DNA from 2 places in the Bacillus sp. AK031 genome. Region 2 is predicted to be linked to the other one. Evidence: riboswitches for the same ligand, from Rfam matches in the RefSeq annotation. Region 2 holds a riboswitch; the other holds the start of a gene.
What was found. A riboswitch is a leader RNA that binds a small molecule or an ion and turns the genes downstream of it on or off. The one in region 2 is predicted to bind cyclic di-GMP.
Positions count from the first base shown of each region.

Region 1: another riboswitch for cyclic di-GMP. It lies ahead of M1E09_RS01635 (GGDEF domain-containing protein); the one in region 2 lies ahead of M1E09_RS00305 (amidase).

Region 1 covers NZ_CP096424.1:330,004-336,078, reverse strand. The annotation lists gene M1E09_RS01645 (acetamidase/formamidase family protein) at 1-635, opposite strand, end outside; gene M1E09_RS01640 (hypothetical protein) at 805-1,002, shown strand; gene M1E09_RS01635 (GGDEF domain-containing protein) at 1,042-2,085, opposite strand; cyclic di-GMP riboswitch class I at 2,156-2,241, opposite strand; gene trhO (oxygen-dependent tRNA uridine(34) hydroxylase TrhO) at 2,518-3,492, shown strand; gene M1E09_RS01625 (RDD family protein) at 3,601-4,413, opposite strand; gene M1E09_RS01620 (stage II sporulation protein M) at 4,523-5,503, shown strand; gene M1E09_RS01615 (DUF58 domain-containing protein) at 5,481-6,075, opposite strand, start outside.
Region 2 covers NZ_CP096424.1:61,234-67,308, reverse strand. The annotation lists gene M1E09_RS00310 (ATP-binding protein) at 1-446, opposite strand, end outside; gene M1E09_RS00305 (amidase) at 566-1,441, opposite strand; cyclic di-GMP riboswitch class I at 1,487-1,576, opposite strand; gene pelG (exopolysaccharide Pel transporter PelG) at 1,655-3,106, opposite strand; gene pelF (GT4 family glycosyltransferase PelF) at 3,066-4,526, opposite strand; gene M1E09_RS00290 (DUF2194 domain-containing protein) at 4,529-6,075, opposite strand, start outside.

The DNA.
Region 1 (6,075 bases), 270 kb from region 2:
GTGCCTTTCAGCACTTCCAATTTCACTGTCACGTTTCCGGCAATTTCAATTCCGGTCACACTGATTTCCCCGTCTCCCATTGCGGCATGCAGATCTCCCAGTCCAAAAAGTGCTCCTTCCTGGAAAATCGGTAAATATATTGTACTTCCTTCGGCGATCAGCTTGGTGTCCATGTTTCCGCCGTGTGGTCCAGGCGTTCCGTTGGAGACAGCCCCTTCAGCGGGTGCGGTTCCAATGACGCCGATCATCGGATTGAGCGGAATTTTCAGTTTATCGTTAAAAACAGCATAGTTATCCTCTATCGGAATCATTTTGACTTCCGCTTTCTCGATCCGGTGGCCCATCACCCCCTGGCCCGGTTCTACCATCATGACTCCCCGGTCTTCCAATTCGATTTTTTCAATGCTTACTTTTAAAATATCTCCCGGTTCAGCATTCTCGACATAGATTGCGCCTGTTGCAGGATTGATTTGGTCCCAGTCCATGGCAGTCAGTACCGTGTTCTCTGAAGTGATCTGGTCTCGAAAACAGTCGCAGGTTTCAATAGTCAGAGTTGTGCCGGATGGTACTTTGTGTGAGATTATATTTGCCTTGCTGAAAGCGTAAAAGATGTGTTTTTTCGATATAGTGGTCATTGTGGATCCCCCTTCTTTACGATTTTATCTTTAGAGTACCATATCGTGTTAAAGATACTTACCCTACTCTGGCTATGACCCTCGAAATTTTTTTAAGTTTATGTCAGCCTTCAGCGGGAAAGTAATAACTGAAAATACCAGACACTTACCGCGAAGGGAGAAAATCACATTGAAGAACTTTCAAGTAACATTTCATTTCGCCAGTGACCATACAGTTGTTAATTTTATAGAAGAAAAGACGGAATCCCAGGTGCTTCATAAGGTTTTCGGCAATAACTCCAGCTACTTTGATTATAAGGAAGATAATGTCCTTTATCGCGTGGCGCTGGACAAAGTGACTCATGTTTCGATTAAAGAAGTGGACTAACACTAAAAGGATGAAAGCCAAGTTGCTTTCATCCTTCTTTTATGCCCGGGAGTATGTCAATACCAGGTTCCTTCCGCTGTTTTTGGCTTCGTAAAGGGCTTTATCGGCTCTGTTCAATAGGGAGTCCAGAGTATCGCCGCTTTTCAATTCCGTCACTCCGAAGCTCGCGGTTAGATTTCCGATAATCGAAAATGAATGCTGTGAGATATGCTCCCTGATACTTTCAGCAAAAGTTTGTGCTTCTTTTAAATCTTTATTTTTTACTATCAGCATGAATTCCTCGCCGCCCCAGCGTCCGAGGATATCCCTCTTCTCTAGCATTCCCTTTGTGATTTTGGTGAACTCCTTCAGCACAAGGTCACCGGTGCTGTGACCATAAGAATCATTGATTTGCTTAAAATGATCAATATCCAGGTAGATAATCGAAAGTTCTCGCTGAGCCTTGATTGCATTCAGCAGCACTTTGTCGATTTTTCTGCGATTGGGAAGGCCCGTGAGATAATCAGTGTTGGCCATCTCCTCCAGTACCTCTGCTTTAATATAGGTTTGTTTTACCGTCTGTAAAAAAAACAGGGTCATGATGAAAACAAGGTTTGCGAACATGTATTGAATAAGGATCGATACCGCAGGAGTGCCGATCAAGTCAGGAAGCTTATATATCCCTACGCACAAGAACCAACAATACGTAATGGCTGTCGCAATCAATGCCCAGCGGATATTCAGAAGCAGAAACAGGAACATATAAAACATCGGCATCCAGAATGTAAAAGGTCCGAGTGACATGGTTTGCTCTAATTCATAGCTGACAACATAGGTAAACTTGATGGCAGCGACAAAACAGATGGCAATAATCATGAATTTTTCTGCCATTTCAATCCAGTCTCGTTTGAAAAATACAATATAAAGCGAAAAACTATAAAGGGCAACAAGGACAGGAAGAATGATCATATTAACAGGGTCCGGATTTGGCAAACGGCTTTCATCGTACCAGCCCAAGCTGGCGACAATCAAAAAAATCGGCAGCAAAAAAGCATAAAATCTGTACTTTAATTTTTGTAACGACAACGGAATTGCGTTTACCATAAGAATTCTCTCCCTGTATCATCTATTCTTGTGCAAATAAAAAAACGCACTAAAATGGGCGCAATTCGTGTTGTGCAACTGGCTGGCATATCCCTTCGGATGGTAGCCCCTGTAGTTTTGCGTCCCAGCCTTTCGACTGATTTGCCAATATTCAAAATGTAGTTCTTATTTCCTATATCTTACACCTGATTTACTTTCAATTCAAGATTTAAGTGTGTTAAAGCTATTACCCCAATCTTTGCTTTATGACTTTAAAGCACTAAGAGGGACTGTGTGTGGTGACTGTCACGACCCGGTTTTTGTCGAATGACACTGAAATGTAAAAAATTACAGTAATACTTTTTACGTTTTTTTGCTATAATAGACAATCGTAAGAGAAATGGCATATTGCATTTATATCTTGCAAATATAAATCGATAGGTGGAATTGAATATGAGTGAAACAAAACCTTACAGAGTCCTTCTGTACTACAACTATGTAACAATTGAGGACCCTGAGGCTTACACGAAGTATCACAAGAAACGTTGTGAAGAAATGGGCCTTAAAGGTCGAATTCTGATCGCATCTGAAGGGATCAACGGAACGGTTTCCGGAACGATCGAAGCGACAGACCAATACATGGAAATGATGAAAAACGATCACCGCTTCCATGATACAATTTTCAAAATTGACGAAGCGGATGAGCATGCTTTCAAAAAATTGAAAGTAAAATATCGTCAGGAGCTTGTTACACTAAGGCTTGAGGATGATGTCAACCCTCATGAAATCACTGGTGAATATTTGGAGCCGAAAGATTTCTATGAGCAGATTCAACGCGAAGATACAATCTTGCTTGATGCAAGAAATGATTATGAATATGATTTAGGACACTTCAGAGGAGCGATCAGACCGGATATCGAAAACTTCCGCGATCTTCCAAACTGGGTCCGTGAAAATAAAGATATGCTAGAAGGTAAAAAAGTAATCACATACTGTACGGGCGGAATCCGTTGTGAAAAATTCTCAGGCTGGTTAAAACGTGAAGGCTTTGAGGATGTAGCACAATTGCACGGCGGCATCGTGACTTATGGGTATGACCCGGAAGTTCAAGGCGACCTATGGGACGGCCAGCTCTATGTATTCGATGAAAGAATTGCCGTGCCGGTCAACCGTAAAGAACATGTGGTTGTCGGGAAAGACTACTACACAGGCGAACCTTGTGAGCGCTATGTGAACTGTGCGTACCCGCCATGTAACAAAAAAATCCTTTGCTCTAAAGAAAATGAGCATAAATATATGAGAAGCTGCTCTCACGAATGCCGTACTCATGAAGAGAATCGCTACGTAATGGAGCACAACCTTTCTGAAGAAGAAGTAGCAGAAAGACTGCAGAGAATTGAAGAAGAAGATAACGCTGTAAAAGCATAAATTATATATTGAAAGCTTGAGGATCTCATCCTCAAGCTTTTTTATTTCTTCATCGCTTTAAAGCACTAAGAGGGACAGTCCCTCTTAGTGCTTTAGAGTACTGAAGTGTCAGAGTTCGAATTCCCATTCATCTTTCATATACAGATAGGTGACGAGCAGGCAGTTTTCGAGCTGCTCGAAGGTTTTGCCGTCCTGGTCGATTCCGGCTTTCGGGAGGATGATTTCGGCGATTTGCCTTGTCAGGATGTTTCGCTGATCCTCTTCCAGTCCGTTGAAACGCTGGCTGTAGGTTTTGAGCAGCTTCCACTCTTTTTCCCCAAGCGGCTTCAATGCTCCCTCATCGAAGTTGATGCTTTCTTTGCTTAATCCTCTTGACGCTATTTCTTTTTCAATTGCCGTTTTCTTCCCCGGCTTCTTTTTCCCTCGTTCATGGACGACAATCGTTCCAGCTGTGATATCGCCGAGGCGTTTGTGTTTGCTGTGGAAGAATACCATCAGCATGCCGACGAAGTAATAAGCCGGCAGCATATCAATGATTCTCACCAGGTTACGGATAAAACTTGATAACAACGTGATGCTCTGGCCGTTTTGCTGGATTACGCGGATACCTATTAATTTTTTCCCAAGCGTTCTTCCACCGGAAAAGAATTCATAAACGAAAAAATATCCCCAGTTAAGGACGAATATCGCCACCACTGCAAGCGCAAGCGTGCCGGAACTAAACGCCTGTGTTTCCATCAAAAAAGGATCATACGTCTGCAAATTCATGGACATGATCACTAAAATAATGATGACTATATTAATAACCGTTAACAGCAGCTGGTCAATCATGAACGCTGCTGCCCTGCTCCCGAGCCCTGCAGTCTGAAACTGAAGAGACACATACTCGGGAGTCTTTATATCTACTTGCTCATCATGCATTATGAATTCCTCATTTCTTGTCTTTTGTACTATAATAGTAGATAGGTGACAGGCACGACCCGAAGTTTGTCGAATACATTCAGAATTTTTAAAAAAGCAGGTGTTACATATGAATTCGAAACAATTCATCCAGCAGAATCGCCAGGAGTGGAAAGAGCTGGAGGAACTTATCGCCACCATGCACAAACGAAAAAGCAAAATCAAGGGGACGGATATCGACCGATTCAGCCGGCTCTATCAGAAAGCCGCCCAAAATTTGTCTTACAGCCAGACCTACTTTCCCCAGGAAGAAGTCACACCTTATTTAAATGATCTCGTCTCAAAATCTCATAATCTTTTATATCGTGACCAAGTTTCCAGTTTCAAGCAGGTTCGCCACTTTTTCAGCGTCACCTTCATCGGACTTTTCCTCCAACAGTGGAAAATGATCCTGTTTGCCATGCTGCTTTTTACCATTGGCGCCCTGGGGAGTTTCTTCTCTGTAGCCGATGATCCGCTCCATATCTATTCAGTTCTTCCCGAAAGTATGGCACAAAACTTCGATCCTGAACGGCTTGGCGATAATGAAGGGGCAGTGGATTCACCTATGATGTCCGCGACCATCATGACCAACAACATTCAAGTGGCCATCCTCGCTTTTGCCGGAGGGATCACTTTTGGGTTGCTAACCGTTTATCTATTAATCTATAACGGCATCATCGTCGGCGCGATTGCCGCGCTCTTCTGGCATTACGGTAAAAGCTATGAATTCTGGGCTTACATTGTGCCCCACGGCATGATTGAGCTTACCGCCATCTTCATCGCAGGAGGTGCCGGCCTGCTCATGGGCTACAAGCTGTTCGTGCCCGGCCGTTACTCGCGCGGCTATCAATTAAAGCAGCAGGCAAAACGCTCAGTTCTGCTGCTGCTCGGGACAATTCCTTTATTCGTCATCGCTGGGATCATCGAAGGATTCATTACCCCTTCCACCCTTTCATTCGAGGCGAAGTACCTGGTTGCTGGCCTGACCCTTATCGGCTTGGTTCTTTACGTACTAATCGGATCAATGCTTTTGAAGAAAAAACAACCTACAGCAATCCCCGGTTCATAATATCGATATAGTGGGAAACGGCCGAAGCTGCCAGTTTCTCTTCACGGGCCTCCGCCACTTGGAGGCCTCTTTTTTCCCACTTCACTTTTTCACGCCTCTTAATCAGCAGCTGTTTTTGCGCCATGCTTTTGATCATCGTTCCTTTTACAGAAGACGGTTCCTCACCTGCCCTCTCCAATAGCGTCCGATCTACTATTCCAAGCATCAAAAACAGGTGCCGCTGACGCAAACGCTGCAAGTATGTCAACGCCCCGCCTTCATGTAGAAAAGATCCAACATCGCTGAACAGCAATAAGAGGCTGCGTTTTTTCTGCACAGTCTGGAGATATCCCAGCACCGCTGCATAGTTCGATTCAGCAGAATCCACTTCGAGGTTATAAATGCTTTGTAAAATCGTTTGAAGATGGGCCATCCCTTTGGCAGGCGGCACGAATACCTTCACATCCCGTGAAAAAGCAAGAACTGAAACATAATCACCGTTCTGCAAGGCAGCGGCACTGACGGTCATCGCCGCTTCCAATGCTCGTTCCAACCGGTTGCCCTTCGTCAGCTCCGCTCCCATCATACGACCG
Region 2 (6,075 bases):
TTGCCGGTGATATCCATATAGATGTAATCATAGAATTGTCCTTTATCAACAAGCACTATATAAAAAATCGATGCCGACAGTAACAGAGAATTTAATAGCATGGTAAAGTAGAAAAGCCTTTTATCAAAAAACAGAATCGACAGTGCGGGAATAAAGCAGATGAATATGAACGTGGACCAGGTTTCAGGGTATAAATAAAAAAGCATATAAAAATACGCGGAAGCTACAAGAATGATGAGGACTTTTAGTTTGCCGGTTTCAAAAAGGGGATAAAGCAGCAGGCATAAAGATAACGAGAGCACAAGGCCTGTATGTAAAAGATACCCAGTATTGTAAAGATCCATTCTGGAATTGACCACAAATAACCCTGCTGCCATCAGCACGATTATCAGGAAAACAACTCCATAATATAACTTTTTATGAGAAAGTGCCCCGAACTCCTTCATCCATTTCACCGTCCTTACTGCATTGGATACCTGTAACTATCTTACAATAGAATCTATTGATCAAAAAGGGTTATTTCCAACTAAAAGAAGATACCCTGCTATAGGTATCTTCCGAATTCTTAAGGCTTCATCGTCATCCAGCTTCCCACATGGTGGATGGCTGTTCCGTTAAAACCCTGTACATCTTCATAATAAGCTTCGACACTTCCAAGCTCGGTTTGCATATATGATTCTCCCTCTTCGAAAAAGGAGATATTGTTCCCTTCGTCTGTCTTTCCGGTTTCCACCCCTGCAACCAATGATTTAGAATACTTACCTGCCCACTCAACTTCATTCCTGACAAGGTCTATGATCAATGAGCCGCTATCCCGGTAAGCCATAATCGTAACGCTATCGGTCGAGCTGATCACCCACTCGGCCAGCAAGCCTTTACCATATATATTGTTATAGGAGATCTCATCAAACCAGAACGGCATGTCCACTTCTAGAGGGAGGCTTAAATGGTCTGCGCTGTTTTTGGCTCTTACCAGCAGCGCTTGATAGGATTTCACTGTCGCTCCCCGCTTTGTGTTCCAGCGGGTGTATAGATAAGGTTCCACATCAAGGTGGACACCAGAGAATTTTTGCTGTGATGAAGAGCCGTTTTGGTAGATTGCCAGCCAATCCATCAGGCGGTCCTGGTTGATATACCCTTTTGGCGCAACCCAATCAGGAGCTCCGTCCAAAGCATAGATCTTCATGCCTGCAGATGATGCTTTTTCGATGAAACTGCGGTATACCGAGGGTGCAATATCCCTGTCGATTTGCACATATACCTTGTTAAGCCCTTTGCTCTCTAGAAAGTCCAGCGTACCCGCTTCATCTTTGACAATCATCCATGGATTCCAGAGCCAGGTTGCCCGGTCTTGTTCTGATACTGCATCCACATGAAAACCTGCCCCTCCAGGTAGTAAAAAACTGAACAATAATACTACAGCCATTATCCATTTTTTCAACGGATTTCTCCTCCATTCTGCAAGCCGAGGCACACAGAACGGGCACCTGGCAACCTGACAACCATACACTGCAAGCAGCGTTTAGGCTCATGGCTTTGCGTCCTTCCCTTTCGGAGAAGTTTGCCTTTTTCAGATTATTTTGCTCTTATTATAGCTTTTTCATAATCGAGCGTCTATAAATTTTTTTTTGCTGAAATCTCTTAAAATGCTGCTTTATTCTTTTCCTCCCCTTACCCCTCCATTGAAGTAGTTCAATTTTTCCGCCAGTTTATCCATCGATCCTCTCTCTTCCCTGATTACCAGCGGCTGCCGGCAATATGTGTAGTAGTCTATATTCTTCTTATAGTAGGCAAGCCTCCACAGAGCTGCCAGCACCCCGATGAAGCCGCCTGCAAAACAAGGGATGCCAAGATTCCCTTCCACTATCACCATGACAGCCATTGTGGACAAGGTGACCGCCATATAGCAGGCCATAATGAAAAGAGCCCCTTTTCGATCATCAAAGTAGAGCAAGATCTGCATGACAATAAACATAATGATGAAAAAGCAGTTTCCAATGACCAAAATAGAAAACGTATCGGTTTGAGCGGATGAAAGGGGGATTGCCGTTATTCCCAAGATGATCGCCAATATGGTGAAAATCATTTGTACCTGCATAATATTGGAGAGCTCCCGGAACAGAACGAAAAACATTTTCTTCTTTGTTTCGTTAATTTCCCTCAGGCTGTGAGGCCCCATTATTTTGGCGAAGAAACGTTTATATACCTTATAAAAGTTCGTTTCCATAGAAACCACAAACAAAACCATTGCCGGAATGATGGTTAGATACGCATAGAAGATCGGAACATCATAGAAAGGGGCCATGACAAAGGTACCACCTACTTTAACTTGCCAATTACTCCCCCAGACTATGAAGATATGCCCGAATAATCCTGCCACATAAAACAAACCATTAAGAAATAGTGAAGGATATTTTTTAAAGTAGAGAAGAAAATGGAAGTAGTTCGTGTTGGTCTTTGGAAACCGTATCCTAATACTCCTGACCATAAATAGAATAATGACCAGGAAGCCTGCCCCCATGCAGCCAAGAAGATGTGCGGCTGTTAGATTATCCATAGCCAAGGAGATTGCGGACATGGCTATGATTGCAAGGACTGCACCGCTTAAGTAGCCTTTTACAATCACCATATATTTTTTGACTGCGGATAAATAGATACTGAGAGTATTGATGATCAATAATTCAATGAAGAATAAATAGGAGACTGTTTTAAACAACATACCCAAAGGGGAAAGGGAATAAAAAATAAAGGCCAATACTCCCCCTGCCAGCAAGGTGATTGCTAAAATTCCATATAGAGAGGACCTGATATTTATTTCTTCATTTGTGTAAATTTGGTCAGCGACATATCTTGTCAACACCAAGATAAATCCGCCGGAAATCAACTGTGAAAATATAAAACCATACAAGGTCCCCGCTAATACAAGCTCTCTTTCGATGAACGGTGATCCTGCCTCTCTTAAAAGGTACTGTGCCGCAATCAATTGAAGAATACACACGATCATCGGCCCGGAAATGATCAGTGTAGAATGCGCATACATGCGCAGCCCATTAAAAAATGACCTCTTATTCATCAGCTTCTGCAGTTGAAATCCTATTCCCGCCATGAGAATCCCCCCTTTCACCATAAATTGCTTTATAATGCTCTACAAACTTCTTCATGGAAAAGTGGGCCTCCACCCTTTTTCGGCCGTTCTCCCCCATTTCTTCACGTTTATCAGGATTAAGCCCAAGCTCTATCATCGCTTTGGCCAATTCAGAATAATCCATGACAGGGACGATATGCCCTGCCGGCCCAAAGCCATCCTCCATGCCGAACAGGATTTCTTTACAGCCGCCTACGTCTGTGCAAACAAATGGCTTTCCACTTGCCAGCCCCTCCAATAAAACAAGCGGCTGTCCTTCACTGATGCTTGAAAGCACGAGAAAATCCATTTGTCCCATGAAATCCCTTACATCGACAGTGCCTGTAAAAATGACATCATGGAGGTTCATCAATTTAATCAGCTTGAGACATTCCTCATAGTACTCGGGCTCTTCATCATACGGTCCGAAAATATACAGCTTTGCATGGGGGATTGTTTTCTTGACAACATTGAAGCCCCGGATCATTGTTTTTATATCCTTTATCGGCACAACCCTTACAAAAGCACCGATATGAAGAGTATCTTTGTCTTCCGGCAGCTTTCCAGGGAGATCCTTAAACCGGGCAACTGTTACACCATTGGGAACAATCGCGATTTTTTCTTCAGGACAGCCAATTTCCATCTGGATCTCCTTATTCTTGCCAAACAGGGTGATGACCTGGTCGGAGTTGTGATAGGCAGACTTGGATAAACTGTAAAAGTACTGTATCCACAAGTCCTTAAAGTGGCCATTTATCAAATCTGTTTTAATAATTTCTTCTTCTCGCTCTCTTGTATAAATTCCATGTTCTGTTAAGAGGAAAGGTTTATTGTATCTGTATTTGCTATAGGCGCCCATCACCCCTGCATATCCCGTTGATATGCTATGGTAAAGGTCTGCTTCAGGAGCAGGGTGGCTCAGGCACCAAAATAAAGGCAGCAGCATGGACCTTAAAGACCAATAGAGTTCTGTAAAAGGAAGATCAGCGTAATTTTCCATACATATTTCTTTAGCTGCATCTACCAAATCGCTGCTGGTAATGAAGTCAGGAATGGAATCGATATCGATCCCTTTGCCTTCAAAGAGAGAGAAGAAATCTTCCCATTCTTCAGTCTCATTAACAACAAGGTTTCTTATCGCCTTTTTTTGAGAAGCATCCAGGTTATACTTCTTTCCCGGATTGACTGGTTCTGTTAAATAAGAATTCAAAAACACTTCTTTTATTTCTACCAGGTTTTCCGGCAGTGGGTATTTATATTTTCCTTTATCTTTCTCATCAGCAACGATGGCATAAAAAACAAATTCATGCTCCGGCATTGAGGTAATGAGTGTCTGAACCCAAGAGGACACCCCTCCGACAATATAGGGGTAGGAACCTTCTGCGATAATACAAATACGCATTTTTATTCCCCCAATTCAATTGTGAACTTGGATGCAACTGCACGAACCAGGTAGCGGCTGCTGTCGATTTTCTGTACTATACAGCCTTCACTTTCAACTATTGCCGTGTCAGTCCGCAGGATAAAATCCAATTTACCAGGAAACTCATTAATATACCCTTTCAATTGATCCCCGCCCTGTGAGAAAGCCACCTTTGCACCGAGATAATTCTTGAGGCTGTAGCTGCTCTCCGAAGCGGTCTGGCTTACCATCCAGGGGTATTTTTCTTTCACATCACGCAGCAAATGCCTGAATTCTTCGGATAATTCAGGCCACCCTTTATCTTCACTTCGTTCTTCGTCAAGGATATCGTCAGGATGGATAAAGTGGGAAAAAGAGCCGAATAGAGTGGCGGAGTTGGTTATTGACCATCTGGTTTCATCTTTGTAATGATAATCTGACGTAAAACGGGGAATCTCATTAAATTCTTCGGTTGATTGCAGTTCTTGAATATAGGCGATATTTTCTTCGTCTTCCAAATATAAAGAGCCTATATTAGCTATAGAAGGAATGGCTTCCTTAATCGCCTGTTTCCCTTCTTCACTTAATACATTGGAAGGGGGGACATATGTTTTTAAAGTGTAATCAGGAAAGGTTGTATGAACCAGGGCTTCTACTTCTTTCAGGGATTGGACCATAACACTTTTGTCATTCCAGGCATTGTAACCCAGCTCCTCCACCTGGTCCTGGTCCAATGTAAGTGACTGGTGATTATAGCCATGGACCCCCAGTTCCCCGCCTGTATTCAGGACATCACGCCCATAAATCATTAAATTTTCTTCCGCAAGCCGTTCATTAAAAGGGCCTGTCACCTTATCGTTATAGGTCTCGATCATAACGGCGGTATATTTAATATCATATTTCTTTGCTAACTGAAGCATCTTCGGCCACCAGATCTCATTCATAAAAACGGGAATGTCCACTTGATAATCTTCATAGATTAACTTGTGGGTGCCGTCTGGAAATGGAGCGGGAAAATCGTCAATATAGACCACCTTTGAGTTAATGACCGGGTAGATGAATAGTTCATTCAAATGGCTTAAAGCACCTGCAATCATTCCCCTGTTCATCTTGTTATCAAGCATGGTTCCGTTGAAGACCATGAACTTCCCCTTACCGTACGGTCTGCTCCATAAGAATGGAATCTCCCCATCCGTTAAGGCATAAACCTTGCACTCTTCTTCTAAACTGATGTCCAATACAGAATTAGGGAATTGATTCTTATCGTTCAATTTCATATTGGCTGATTGAAGCATCAAATCAGATACCATGTGGATGGTTCGAGTATCTTTATAATCTGGATCCGGCTCCTTGATCCCCAGTTTTTCTTGAATCGAGTAAAAATTCTCATCGGTATCTGGACGGATGGCAAAAAATAACCTTCCTCCTTCGGCTACATAGTCTGTCAAAGAAGTGATATCATTGATTTTCTCCAGGTCAGGGAACAGGATCACAATGTTTGGGTACTTTTCCATATCAACAGGAAGCTCTGGCACTTCAACTGTTTCAT